4 regions of the Bacillus mexicanus genome follow, and region 1 is predicted to be linked to each of the others. Evidence: predicted binding sites of a transcription regulator. Region 1 holds the regulator's gene; each other region holds the start of a gene.
What was found. The regulator Rex, encoded in region 1, represses fermentation and respiration genes when NADH is low (regulators of the CRP and FNR family bind a similar motif). The targets are predictions, from matches to a motif close to TTGTGAAATATTTCACAA.

Region 1 (3,447 bases):
TGTGCATGCTGATTTGAAGCACCTTCTTCTCTATACAGCAATGGGGTTTACCTTCGCTTTCTTGTATGCAAGAACAAAACGGATTTGGGTGCCGATTTTCGCCCATGTGATGATGAATACATTTGTCGTCATCACACAGCTTGAGCCTGTTCAAAAGTATCTTGAACAGCAGACCGCACAAATGCAATTGATTATTGGAGGATTATTTTTATGAGAAACCCGGTCGTTTGGGGAATGATCTATTTTGCCGTAGGGTGCATCTTTACTTATCTTGCCGCAAGCTCGCCAGGCAGCATGTGGTCATTTTACTCCATCCTTCTGATGGTATTCGCCGCTTACAACATCAGCATTTCTTTTAAGATGTTCGCTTTTTCATTTAAACTCAAAAAGAACCAGAAATAAAGAAAATCCATTTCTCACATGAGAAATGGATTTTTTATGATTGTCCAGAAGATACGTCCTGGTCGGCAGCAGTGCTTTTCTGTGCTTTTCGATAGGCGATCTTCGATATAAAAATGCTGATTTCATATAAAATCAAGAGCGGAACAGTGACCATCATATGAGACAAAAGCTCAGGAGGCGTAATCAGGGCAGCAATCACCAGCAGCGCAAAGTACGCGTACTTTCTGATTTTCGCTAAGAGCATCGGTGTCACAATGCCAAGCCTAGTCAAAAACATGAGGATAACCGGCATTTGGAACAGCAGTCCAAACGGGATCGTCAGCTGCAAAAGAAAATGAAAATATTCATTAATTCCAATCACCTGATTGACATTCAAGTCTTCAGAGATTCGCTTCATAAAATCAACAACAAAAGGAAATAAAATATAATAAGAAAAGGATAGTCCCGCTAAAAACAGCAATATAGAGATCGGAATGTAGCCGAGTGTTATTTTGCGCTCTTTCTCATAGAGGCCTGGGCTCACAAAAGCCCAAAGCTGGTAAAGAATAATCGGTGAAGTCAGGACAAACCCAATGATAAACGCGAATTGCATAAACACCACAAGCGGGTCTGTCAGATTAAACGCGTTAAGCGTAAGCTCCTTCGCTTCATCCGTTTTTTGCAGATAAACAATAATCGGCTTCGCTGCAAAAAATCCTGCGATAAAGAAAACGACAAATGCCAGCGCCACAACCAGCAGCCGTTTTCGAAGCTCAGCAATATGCTCCAGAAGCGACATTTGATTCACTTTCATACGTGTCATCCTACCTTACAGTTCTTCTTTCTTTTTTTCCTCTTCATCACTCGTTAACCCTTTCGTCGCATTTTTGAATTCACGAAGTGTGTCTCCCGCTGCTTTCCCCAATTCAGGCAGCTTTTTGGGACCGAAGATGATCAGAGCAACGATTGCGATAACAGCAAAGCTTCCAGGACCGATCGGCATATGTGGGCTCCTCCTTCCCTTTTACTAGATTTCCTCTAAAACTGAATAATGCTTCAAGAAATAAACCAGTGACTGAAGCTCTACAGCTAAATCTATATGATGAATTCGAATGTGTTCCGGCACATTCAAACGGGCCGGCGTAAAATTAAGGATGCCTTTGACTCCTAATGCGACCAATCTGTCTGTAATCGATTGAGCGGCAATGGCTGGCACTGTAAGAATGGCGACTGATTCATCTTTTACGTGTTGTTCAAGGTCATTTAGGTTAAAGACAGGCACACCGCCTACCTCACGTCCTATTTTGCTCTCATTGATATCAAAAGCCATAGAAATTTTTGTGTTATTATTTTTTGTGAAATTATAGTGAAGAAATGCCGTGCCCAGATTCCCGACACCAATCAAAATGACGTTTGTCATCTCATCCTGATCAAGTGTTTTTCGGAAAAAAGACAGCAAATAATCCACATTATATCCATATCCTTTTTTGCCAAGAGCTCCAAAATAGGAAAAATCCCTGCGAATCGTAGCAGAATCAACCTTTACGGCATCACTCAGCTCAGCGGATGATACACGCTGTTTTCCTGACGCATGCAGATTCTTTAAAAAGCGATAGTAAAGCGGCAGCCGTTTTGCCGTCGCCTGCGGAATTTTTGATTGATCCTTATTCATTTTTGGTCCCCCACATTATACTCGGATAGTTCTCTTTTAAAGTCACCGTTTTTCCCGCCAGTCTTCTCCAGCAAGAAAGTAGGACCGATGACCATGCCTTTATCAAGGGCCTTGCACATATCGTAAACAGTAAGAGCACACACCGATGCAGAAGTGAGCGCTTCCATTTCCACACCTGTACTCCCTTTTGTTTTGACTTGTGCCTTTATATGAAGTATAACTCCAGTTTCATTTATTTTCCAGTCAAATGATATATCTACTCCGCTCAGTGAAAGCGGATGGCACATCGGAATGATATTGGACGTTTGCTTTGCGGCCATTATACCTGCCACCTGTGCGACAGCCAGTACATCTCCTTTGCCGATATCGTGACTTTTTATTTTCTCGTACACTTCATTCTTCATATGTACGCTTGAAACAGCCGCCGCAGTACGGACAGTCGAAGATTTTTCGCTGATGTCCACCATCTGGGCTCTGCCCTGTTCATTAAAATGAGAAAATCCATTCATATTCAAACTCTCCTTAAAAAGATCATACACTATTTCCTTCTCTAAGCCTTTTCGTACAATGTATTGTTTGCTGACTTCTGATTCATAAGCTACACTTAACTTATTATAGCAGAGGTGAAATAATATGATGATCTTACAAGTTAATCAGCTGTCCAAATCATTTGGTGCTGATACTATTTTAAACAATATAAAGCTGGAAGTCAGAAATCGTGATCGCATCGCCATTGTAGGAAGAAATGGCGCGGGGAAATCCACCCTCCTTAAAATTATCGCAGGTCAGCTTTCATATGAAAAGGGCGAAATTATTAAACCGAAAGATATGACAATGGGATACCTTGCCCAACATACGGGCTTGGATTCTAAGCTTACCATAAAAGAAGAACTGTTGACCGTTTTTGACCACTTAAAAGCAATGGAAAAGGAAATGCGTGTTATAGAAGAAAAAATGGCAGCAGCTGCTCCAGATGAATTGGAAAGCATCATGAAAACCTATGACCGGCTTCAGCAGGAATTCAAAGATCAAGGCGGCTATCAATATGAAGCGGATGTCAGATCAGTACTGCACGGTCTCGGCTTCAGCCATTTTGACGATTCAACACAGGTGCAAAGCCTGAGCGGAGGCCAGAAAACAAGGCTTGCTCTTGGTAAACTTCTGTTAACACAGCCTGATTTGCTCATTCTTGATGAGCCGACAAACCACCTTGATATTAATACGTTAACCTGGCTTGAGCATTATTTGCAAGGCTATTCAGGCGCCATTCTCATCGTTTCGCATGACCGCTACTTTTTAGACAAAGTGGTCAACCAAGTCTACGAGGTTTCAAGAGCCGATAGTAAAAAGTATCATGGCAACTATAGCGCTTATCTCGACCAAAAAGCTGCACA
Region 2 (3,447 bases), on a different contig from region 1:
CTGATTGCTCTACATAAATAGCCGCCTCTTTGCCAAAAATCATTTTAGACAATACGAAGCGAGTAAACGTTAACACATCAGATTGTGTGGTTACGTCAGGAAGCATATTCCATAGTATTCGCATAGCAGCGTTAGCAGTTTCTGGTGGTAGATCAGGAGTAAGCATCATCCCTCTGTATATGTACCCCATAGCTACCTCTTTAGTTAATTTTTTTCCATAAATAACAGCTCCTTTTTCTTTTTTTAATTCCATATGAAGTACAACCATTACATCAGTAAAAAGCAAGCTTTTTTTTTATTTTTTTGGCCAAATGTTTTGTACCAACTAAAGTAGGCGATTCTTTTAGAAAAAAATATTTTTTCGCCAACAAAAACGTTTTTTGAATAAAATGATTGAAAAATAATAAACGAAAAGGGATGAAGGTAATGTTGTCATTGGTTACGATTGAAAAAGAAAACGTGAAAGAAAAACTTTATGAACTATTCTATTTTGATAATGATATTATTGGTGAAACGGGTGAAAAATTTGTTGATAACAAAGCCAAAGAATTGGGACTTAATTCTACGCTAGATTTGTTTATATATGAAGCTGAATCTCAAACTTCTGATTACAAAGAATTAGCTAGAATGGTTGTCGATAAATTTACTAAATATCCTGAAACCAAAGAGTTTTATAAAGAAGTGACTGCTAAATTTGAAAATGTAGCAGACAAAATGGTAGTAGCTTTATCAGCGCTATGAGTAAATCTATAAAGGTTTGGCACATTTGTGTTAAACCTTTTTTATTTTTATTGAAATTTATTTTGGAAAACGTTGAAAAATCGAAATGTAAAATAATAAAATATAATTGTTGATTATGAGGGTGGCCTCGTAATTGACGAGGTCCCCAAGAAAATCAGAAGGGGATAATTGAATGACAATAATTGCAGAGAATGAAATTGAATTTAAAAATTTCTTAAATGATGGTTATGAAACAGGAGTCTTCAAACTCAAGCTTAAAAAACTTGGTGAAAATCGAGAGAAGAAGAAAGTTAGTATGCTTGTCTATAAAAGAAAAACTAAAAATAATGTTTTCACTCTTTATAAAAAAAGTGATAATAATCATAAAAGTGAATTTGCAGTGTACAAAAAGGAAAATAATACACTGTTCACCGAAGATGCTAACCAATTCATTAGTTTTCGAATTAACTTCTCAGAGAAAAATGAAACTTCTCATAAAACCATTATTCATTCTCCGAAAAAGGAACAACATATTGTCTCTAGAAAACAACCGGTTGCTGTTAAGCCTGTGAAGAATGAAGTATCTAAGAATCCAGAGTGTACAGTTCAACCATCGAATCAGATGCTAGATCGAATTAAAGAAGTATTGTCTAATGAATTAAAGAATGCAAAAAAAGTTTGGGCCATTTTAAATAATGGTGAAGAGTTGCAATTAGATAATAATGTCTTTGAAGAATCTAAAGTTACATACTTGGGTAATACCAAAAACTATGTGAAGTTGCTTGATATCCAACAACTTAAGTTTAGAAAAAAACTATATCTCTGATTCGAAAAAGCGCAACCTTTATAGGTTGTGTTTTTTTAGTTTTTGAAGGGAAGTTTCGAAAAAGAAACAATAGAATATGTAGATACGAAAAATTTTTTAATAATTTATGTGAAACTATTCACAAATTATGAGGAGTGAAAATTTTGATCAAAAGTAGAAAAACAGTCATTATAGGGACAGGATTTGTTGGATCTAGCGCGGCATATAGCATTGTAAATAAAGAAATTTGTGATGAATTGGTGTTAATTGACGTAAATGCGGAAAAGGCGAAAGGAGAAGCATTGGACTTGTCCCATTGTGCAGATTTTTTGAATTCTCGAGTCAAGATTAAAGCTGGAGAATATGAAGATTGTAAGGATGCAGATATAGTAGTCATCACAGCTGGTGCAGCGCAAAAACCCGGACAAACGAGATTAGACTTATTGGAATCGAATATGATTATTATGAAAGTCATTGTATCAAATATTATGAATAGTGGTTTCGATGGTTTGTTATTGGTTGCTTCTAATCCGGCAGATGTAATTTCTTATATTGTGTGGAAGTTATCCGGATTGCCGAAAAATCGGGTTATTGGTACTGGAACATCATTGGATTCATCTAGACTTAAAGTCAATTTGAGTGACATTTTCAACGTAGATCCTAGAAGTATAAATGGGTTTACGTTAGGAGAACACGGAGATTCACAATTTGTCCCTTGGTCTTCAATCACAATAGGAACAAAGTCTATTTTAGAAATAATGAAAGAGGATCAACAAAGCTTTAAGGGAGTAAATCTCGATGACATTGAAAACCAGGTTCGAAAAGCTGCGTATGAAATCATTGAGAAAAAGGGGTCTACTTATTATGGGATTGGTGCAGCAATAGCAGGGGTTGTTCGTTCTATATTTAACGATGAACATAGCGTAAGAACTGTGTCAACACTGTTGCAGGGGGAATACGGCCACCAAGATATCTTCACAAGTGTTCCAGCCGTGCTTACAAGCGAGGGAGTAAAGGAGATTATTCAATTAAATCTTAACGATGAAGAGAAAGAAAAATTCTCTCATAGCTGTAAGGTGTTGAAACAAAATTTGAATTCTCTGAAATTAAGTTCCTAAAAAACATTGTAGTTAAGCCAAACGATTCTCACAACAACTCAAATCTCTTCTAGATGATCTTAGCCATTTTCTTTGCCACTTAATAAGGATTCTCGTATTCCCGGCGTCTTTGTTTATCTAAAACCGTGTATAAAGGAATTTCAATATATTGCTGAATTTTAGCTGTATCAAAAAACATTCCTAAAAGCCGCTCAGTTTATTTCAACGCGGTTTTTTTTGTTTATTTTATCTAAACGTAATATTATCGTATAAGATGAAAATATAAAGGATACATAAAAATAATATAAGAAAATGGAGTGTTTAAAATGAGATTTTCTGCTGAACAATTACAAAGATTTGCTGAACAAAACAAAGATAGCGAATTGATTTCGGGTTTAATCGGAGATATTAATGAGCTTGTTTTAGCTTTAAAGTATTCGCATCGATTTGCTAAACGTGATAGCTCATACGATAAACCATTTGTTGAAGAGGTTTTAGCAAACTACCCTGCAAATTATCCTCGCAATATTTCAGCAGACAAATAAGCATTATTCGATCCATTCCTTAAAGAATTTTCTAATTCTAAAAAAATTTAAAACAAAGGATGATGTTGTGATGAATGATATTTTTGGAGAAGTAATATATAGTTATACAAGATCTCAAGCGATTGAAGATGGTGTTCTTATCGATATAACTAAAACGGCGGAAGAAAGAGGCTTGAAATTACCTACTGCCGTTACATCTGCTGTTTGGTCTTATATGATTGATAACGAGAAAGTATCTAATCCTGAACAAATTGACGTAAAGACTCGGGATGTCGTTAGT
Region 3 (3,447 bases), on a different contig from region 1:
CAACAGGGCAGGCCATGTCTGCTTGATTCCTTTCATCCGATCTAATAGGAATACAAGCAGAAACGGAATCAAAAATGAGATCATCGGCAGTGTCCACATCAATGTACGTGACAGTTCAAGTGCTGATAAATCACCGATCTGCGCTCCTGTAATTACAGGAATACCAATCGCTCCAAAGGCTCCAGAGGCCGCGTTCGCAATCAAACAGAGCGCCGCCGCTTTTAACGGCTTAAAACCAAGCTCGACCAGCAGTGCCGCACTTATCGCAATCGGAACACCAAAACCGGCCGCACCTTCCAAAAATGCGTTAAAACAAAAACCAATTAATAATAGCTGTAATCGTTGGTCAGGCGAAATGCCGGCAATGCTTGAACGAATAATGGTAAACTTCCCGGTTTTCACTGCGATTTTATACAGCCACACCGCCATCAAAACGATGTAGCCAATCGGCCACAGCCCGCTCCCGATTCCTAACAGAACAGAAGAAATCGCTTTTTCAACCGGCATTTGAAATGCCAAAACGGAGACGAAGAAACTGACGGCTAGCGTAAGAAATGCTGCAAGAATGCCTTTCATTTTTAAAACAGTTAAAGCCAAGAGAAAAAAAAGAATTGGAGTGAGCGCCACAAGTGCGCTCACATATTCATTTCCAAACGGATTATACAACTGCTCCCACATTGACAATCAGCCCTTTGCTCTATAGTTGCGATTAGTTAACCTGAAGTTCTGCAAAATGAGGTTTTAAAATGTTTTTAAGGACGTCTGCGCTGTGAAGGAACTGTTCTTTTTCTTTCTCATTTAAGTTCAGCTCAGCAATGCCTGCAATACCTCCGCGGTTCACGACAGCCGGAACGCCGATGTACACGTCTTCTGCGCCGTATTGTCCTTCTAAATATGTGCTGACTGTTAAAATGCTGCTCTCATCATGGAGAATGGCTTTTGTAATACGGGCAAGGCTCATCGCAACACCGTAATAAGTCGCGCCTTTTTTCTCAATGATATGGTAAGCTGCATTTTTTACGTCATCTACGATCTGGTCAAGTTCCTCTTGTTTGTACGCTTCGTTTTTCTCAACGAGTTCACTGACCGGCACACCGCCGACATTCGCGTGGCTCCAGACAGGAAGTTCTGTGTCGCCGTGCTCTCCGATAATATGAGCGTGCACATTTTGAGGCGCTACGCCAAAATATTCGCTCAGCATGTAACGGAATCTCGCAGAATCTAATGTTGTGCCGCTTCCGATGACCCGCTCTTTTGGCAGGCCGCTGAATTCCCATGTCGCGTAAGTCAGAATATCAACCGGATTTGTCGCAACTAAGAAAATACCGTCAAACCCGCTCGCCATGACTTCACCGACGATGCCTTTGAAAATCTTTAAGTTCTTTTCTACTAATTCAAGACGTGTCTCACCAGGTTTTTGGTTTGCTCCGGCACAGATGCAGACAATGTCAGCGTCCTTGCAGTCTTCATATGTTCCGTAAGATGTTTTGACCGGCTGCGGCGCAAACGCCTTTCCGTGGTTTAAATCCATCACATCGCCTATTGCTTTTTCTTTATTTAAATCAATGACCACAAGTTCATCTGTGATCGCTTGGTTAATTAACGCAAATGCATAACTGCTTCCAACAAAACCTGCTCCGATTAAAGCTACTTTATTTACATGTTTGTTCATCACTAATCATCCTTCCAAAGTTGTTCTTCTTTGATGCGTTTAGATTGTGAAGTATTTCACATTTATATTGTGCAATACTTCACAAACTTTTGCAAGTGAAAAGTTTTGTCCAATTTATGAACAAAAAAGAAACCACCCTCTATGATGGTTTCTATGGGATGTTTCCTCTGATGGCTTGCTCTCAATGAGGAAGAGAACCAGTTAGACCAGAATCGTTATATAAACCACTTTGCACATAATCAAACCCAGGCTGGTTTAGGCCGGGCACTTGGACGCTGCCATTGTTAAAAATCACTTTGGCATTGTCAGTATCCGTATCCGCAGGCAATGCCAGCTTGTAAACGCCGTCTGTATTTTTAGTCATTGCCTTGCCCGGCCAAGATCCGGTCAATTCTATTGTCCGGCCTCCATCCTGTTTATAGATATAAGCATTGACATGGCTCCAATGATTTGGATTTTGATAACCAATGGCTTGGTCTGCAGACGGGTCTCTTTTGGCAAAGCTGTATTTTTGGGTCTTCGTTACACCCTCACTGTTCGTTCCTTTTAACGTGATAGTGTAAGTTTTGCCAAATGGATCTCCTTCTCCGATCGTTAATTGGTCTCCATCCTTAAATGCAGTCTCTTTCCCATTATTCATTTGATAAACGGCTTTTGTTGTATTCGCATTTGCACGCAGGGTAATCGTAAGCTGATCATTGAAAACATGTGTCACCCCTGTTTTGTGATTCTCAAGAGAGACGTGGGGCGCACTTTCAATATCGTCAGGATATAAAACAGCCACAGACCTTTCATTCATCGTGCCTGTCAGTTTACCGTCCGTTACCTGAAATGAACCGTTCCCAGCTTTATTAGCATACTTGCCGTCAGGTAATTTCGTTGAGGTATTGATGCTGACAGAAGATGAACCTGCATTGGCCAATACAACACCTTGTGAGCCGCGCTGATTCATAAAGATTTGAGTGTTTCCATTCGGATTTGAGAGCTCTTCAGGCTGTCCGGCCATCACGTTGTGAAATATATTGACCGCAGTAATAGCCTGATCTTCAAATAAAGCACTGCCGCGATCGCCTATTTGAGTTTTCCCCGGGAATCTCACGCCATTTCCGCCGCCCTCAGGCCTGGAAAAGAAAAGAGGCGTACTGCCTGAGCGGGAAGCAATCACTGCCCAGCCTAAGCGAATATCATCATCACTCATCCATGTAGACTCTTCTTCATCGTTGGCATACGTATCATGTGATTCCACCCATGTCACTAACTTGTCCGCAGCCACGTCAGATGCATAAGGGGAAATATTCGATACGCTCAGATTACGATTCTTTAAAGCAGACCTTATGGAATGTCCGTAGTTAGATGCTGTCACATGCATATATTTCGCATATGCTTTATCTCTGGAGGCACTATCTTGCAGGATTTCTCCATATTGAAACTTGGCAGATGTATTTATGATATTCGGCCAAAATTGGCTGCCGTAATCACCATCATCCGGAAGCTCAATATGCTTTGCGGCATCATAGCGAAATCCATCTGCTCCGTCATTTAATGCCCTTTCTAAGAAACGTTTCAGATAGGTTTGCACCTCTTTATTCTGAGTATTCCAATCATACAGCCCAAGCAGTGAATTCTGTGTAACATCCCATCGGTCAGACCAATTTTTAATTTGTGTGTTACCATGAGTCCAGTTTGGAATACTCTTAATCTCATTGGAAATCGCGGCATGGTCACTGGTGGTATGATTGATGACTGCGTCAACAATGACCTTTACGCCATATTTT
Region 4 (3,447 bases), on a different contig from region 1:
AAAACAGTCGCAATGATGCCTGAGCTGACGGCAACGATAAAGGATTGAACGATTTGTTCTGCTGTCGGGAGACCGTCTGACCACAAGCCGTAAGCCGCAAATAGCAGCCAGAACGGAAGACTTGCCAAGGTCATTCCGAGCACGCGCTGAAATGTATCAAGCCGGCCGCCGTATTCTTTAAGCATTCTCCGGTTCCCTAGCGGATAGGCAAAAGCCGCAATAACAACCGGCAGCACACTGAAGAGCAGCATCTTCCCAGAAAGAGCTTCAGCATGCTGAAGCTATTAATGCCGCTCCGATCAGAATGACGACGGACGTGCCAAGTGAAACAAGGGGAATCTTTTCCCGAACAAGCTGGGGACCGTCTGACATGTCTTTTTTTATATAGAACAAAGGAGACAAGAGCACACCAGCTACAATGGTAATCTGCCAAGTTCCAGCTACAAGCCAACCTGGACCGTATCCAGCCGCAAATGTGATCGGCGCATAAAAAAGCACGAATCCGGCAAAACTCCATTTGATCCAAAATAACGGCTTTTTCCGCATCTCCTGTAAGAGAGGAGCGAATGTCCCTCTCATGATGACAATCAAACATAAAAACGGCACCATAAAAATAAAGCGCAGCGACGAGCTCCAAAGCCAGCTGCCTCCGGACAACTCCATCGCTCTGTTTAAAATAAAAGTTACAGCAAAAAAGAGCGAAGCAATATTCCGACCACAATGGCTTTCATGATATCCCTCATTCTGGCATTATTTTTTCATACTATACTATTCGATAGCAGGCAGATCAATGGAATCGTGAGAAAAACAGCATGTTTTGCGAACTGCTATGTGTGGAAGACAAAAATAGGGAGGTGGTTTTGATGGGAATAGAGACGCAAACGTACTTTTTTCAGGATGACGGAAGGATTCCGAATCACCCTCATTATCCGCTCATTGTATATCAAGACGCACTCAAGGATACCCGCCAGGCAGAGCAGATCATCAATCGGCACGGCTGGTCAAACAGCTGGTCAGGGAGTGTTTTCCCATATCATCATTATCACAGCAATACGCATGAAGTTTTGATTGCAGTGCAGGGAGAAGCTGTCATTCAGTTTGGGGGAGAAAAAGGAGCCGCTATTTCTCTCAAATCCGGCGACGCAGTCGTGATACCAGCAGGAGTTGGTCATAAAAAGATAAGCGCAAGAGACGATTTTACGGTCATTGGCGCCTATCCGGAAGGCGCTCATTATGATGTGAAAAAAGGAGATTCAGATGAACGGGAGGAAGCGGTGAAACAGATCAGGCAGGTGTCATTACCAATGAAAGATCCGATTACAGGAAGAAGAGAGCCTCTATTGGAAATATGGGCAAAAAGAAGGGGGTAATATTGCTGGATTGTCAATAACTAGTGTTGAAGAAATGTTATGACATGGGCTCCATATAAATTAATTTCATAATCGAAGCAATTCGCGTTCAAATTTTGTTCAAAAAGTGTTATCATATAGAAGGTAATCGAATTGGAGTTTTTTGTGTTTGCTATTTTCAGAGAGAGTAAAGGATTTTTGACTTATTCAAAAGTTTATTTTTGAGATAAAAATAATACTGAATATGGCAAGATGAAAAACTGGGTAGTAAACACTTATTTTTGTAAATGATTGTGCATGAATTCACAATCCTTATTCTTATGCTTTCAAGCGTGAGACCAGGGAGAGGCACTACCCTTTCCAAAAAAATCTGCAAACTGCTTATAGTAAAGGAGAATTGGATATGCCAGAAACAATCGATCAAAAAAATGCGTCTGTCAGCCAAAGCCAGCAAGATCTTGTAGATCAGCTGCTAAAGCCAGAAGTTCAAGAGTCACTGACTGTTTTAGTTGACCAACTTCCAAAGCTGACTGAGTTAGTGAATATTTTAACGAAGTCTTATGATTTCGCTCAGTCTGTAGCAACTGACGAAGTGTTAAAAAGCGACACTGTCGGTGCGATCACTGAAATGCTTGAGCCAGTAAAAGAAACAGCGAAAGAAGTAGCTGCAACTGCAATCGAGGCGAAAGATCGTGCGGATGCCAGCAGCGAAACGATTGGTCTTTTCGGCCTGTTGCGCATGCTGAAAGATCCTCAAGCTCAAAAGCTGTTCCGTTTTGCTAACAGCTACCTTGAAGTTATGAACGAACGCGAAAACCAAAAATAATCTTAGATTCAAATTGATATAAAGGACGGAGGATATACGATGTCAAAACATATTGTCATTTTAGGCGCTGGTTATGGCGGAGTTCTTTCTGCTCTAACAGTTCGCAAACACTATACAAAAGAACAAGCACGCGTGACAGTGGTAAACAAATACCCAACTCACCAAATTATTACAGAATTACACCGTCTTGCAGCAGGCAACGTGTCTGAAAAAGCGGTTGCAATGCCATTAGAAAAACTTTTCAAAGACAAAGACATTGATCTTAAAATCGCGGAAGTAGGCTCTTTCTCTGTTGATAAAAAAGAAGTTGCGCTTGCTGACGGTTCTACATTAACTTATGATGCGCTTGTTGTAGGTCTTGGTTCTGTAACAGCATACTTCGGCATCCCAGGCCTTGAAGAAAACAGCATGGTATTGAAATCTGCTGCCGATGCGAACAAAGTCTTCCAACATGTTGAAGATCGTGTGCGCGAGTACTCTCAAACGAAAAATGAAGCTGATGCAACAATCCTTATCGGCGGAGGCGGCTTAACAGGTGTTGAGCTTGTCGGTGAGCTTGCTGACATCATGCCGAACCTTGCGAAAAAATATGGCGTAGACCATAAAGAAATTAAATTGAAACTGGTTGAAGCAGGTCCGAAAATTCTTCCTGTTCTTCCGGATGATCTTATCGAACGCGCGACTGCAAGCCTTGAAAAACGCGGTGTTGAGTTCTTAACAGGCCTTCCTGTTACAAATGTAGATGGAAACGTGATTGATCTGAAAGACGGATCTAAAGTGATTGCCAACACATTTGTTTGGACTGGCGGCGTACAAGGTAACCCATTAGTTGGTGAATCAGGTCTTGAAGTGAACCGCGGGCGTGCGACAGTAAACGACTTCTTGCAATCTACATCTCATGAAGATGTATTCGTTGCCGGAGACAGCGCAGTTTACTTTGGTGCGGACGGCCGTCCATACCCGCCAACTGCACAAATCGCATGGCAAATGGGTGAGCTGATCGGTTACAACCTATTCGCTTACTTAGAAGGCAAAACACTTGAAACATTCAAACCAGTAAACTCTGGTACACTTGCAAGCCTTGGACGCAAAGACGCGGTTGCTATTATTGGTGCTAATTCTACACCGCTTAAAGGTCTTCCTGCTTCCTTGATGAAAGAAGCAAGTAATGTACGATATTTGACACATATTAAAGGACTTTTCAGCCTAGCTTACTAATCCTTTATGAACTCGGACATTGCAGAAAGCATTCCTTATGGGATGCTTTCCGGC

Region 2: the regulator Rex is predicted to act here: its motif matches at 1,653-1,670, upstream of AAGG74_RS17890 (L-lactate dehydrogenase).
Region 3: the regulator Rex is predicted to act here: its motif matches at 1,717-1,734, upstream of AAGG74_RS19980 (L-lactate dehydrogenase).
Region 4: the regulator Rex is predicted to act here: its motif matches at 1,641-1,658, upstream of AAGG74_RS07565 (helical membrane plugin domain-containing protein).

What each region holds. Positions count from the first base shown of each region.
Region 1 covers NZ_JBCEYV010000005.1:5,564-9,010, reverse strand. Annotated here, with positions in the region: gene AAGG74_RS21425 (CPBP family intramembrane glutamic endopeptidase) at 1-214, shown strand, start outside; gene AAGG74_RS21420 (YdiK family protein) at 211-402, shown strand; gene tatC (twin-arginine translocase subunit TatC) at 437-1,204, opposite strand; gene tatAY (sec-independent protein translocase protein TatAY) at 1,211-1,384, opposite strand; gene AAGG74_RS21405 (redox-sensing transcriptional repressor Rex) at 1,409-2,053, opposite strand; gene moaC (cyclic pyranopterin monophosphate synthase MoaC) at 2,050-2,562, opposite strand; gene AAGG74_RS21395 (ABC-F family ATP-binding cassette domain-containing protein) at 2,687-3,447, shown strand, end outside.
Region 2 covers NZ_JBCEYV010000003.1:520,284-523,730, reverse strand. Annotated here, with positions in the region: gene AAGG74_RS17905 (hypothetical protein) at 1-253, opposite strand, end outside; gene AAGG74_RS17900 (hypothetical protein) at 427-741, shown strand; gene AAGG74_RS17895 (hypothetical protein) at 914-1,546, shown strand; gene AAGG74_RS17890 (L-lactate dehydrogenase) at 1,690-2,643, shown strand; gene AAGG74_RS17885 (hypothetical protein) at 2,949-3,167, shown strand; gene AAGG74_RS17880 (DUF6573 family protein) at 3,238-3,447, shown strand, end outside.
Region 3 covers NZ_JBCEYV010000004.1:123,954-127,400, reverse strand. Annotated here, with positions in the region: gene AAGG74_RS19985 (L-lactate permease) at 1-678, opposite strand, end outside; gene AAGG74_RS19980 (L-lactate dehydrogenase) at 710-1,675, opposite strand; gene amyE (alpha-amylase) at 1,854-3,447, opposite strand, start outside.
Region 4 covers NZ_JBCEYV010000001.1:1,419,085-1,422,531, reverse strand. Annotated here, with positions in the region: partial or broken gene AAGG74_RS07575 (DMT family transporter) at 1-731, opposite strand, end outside; gene AAGG74_RS07570 (cupin domain-containing protein) at 864-1,370, shown strand; gene AAGG74_RS07565 (helical membrane plugin domain-containing protein) at 1,753-2,175, shown strand; gene AAGG74_RS07560 (NAD(P)/FAD-dependent oxidoreductase) at 2,215-3,393, shown strand.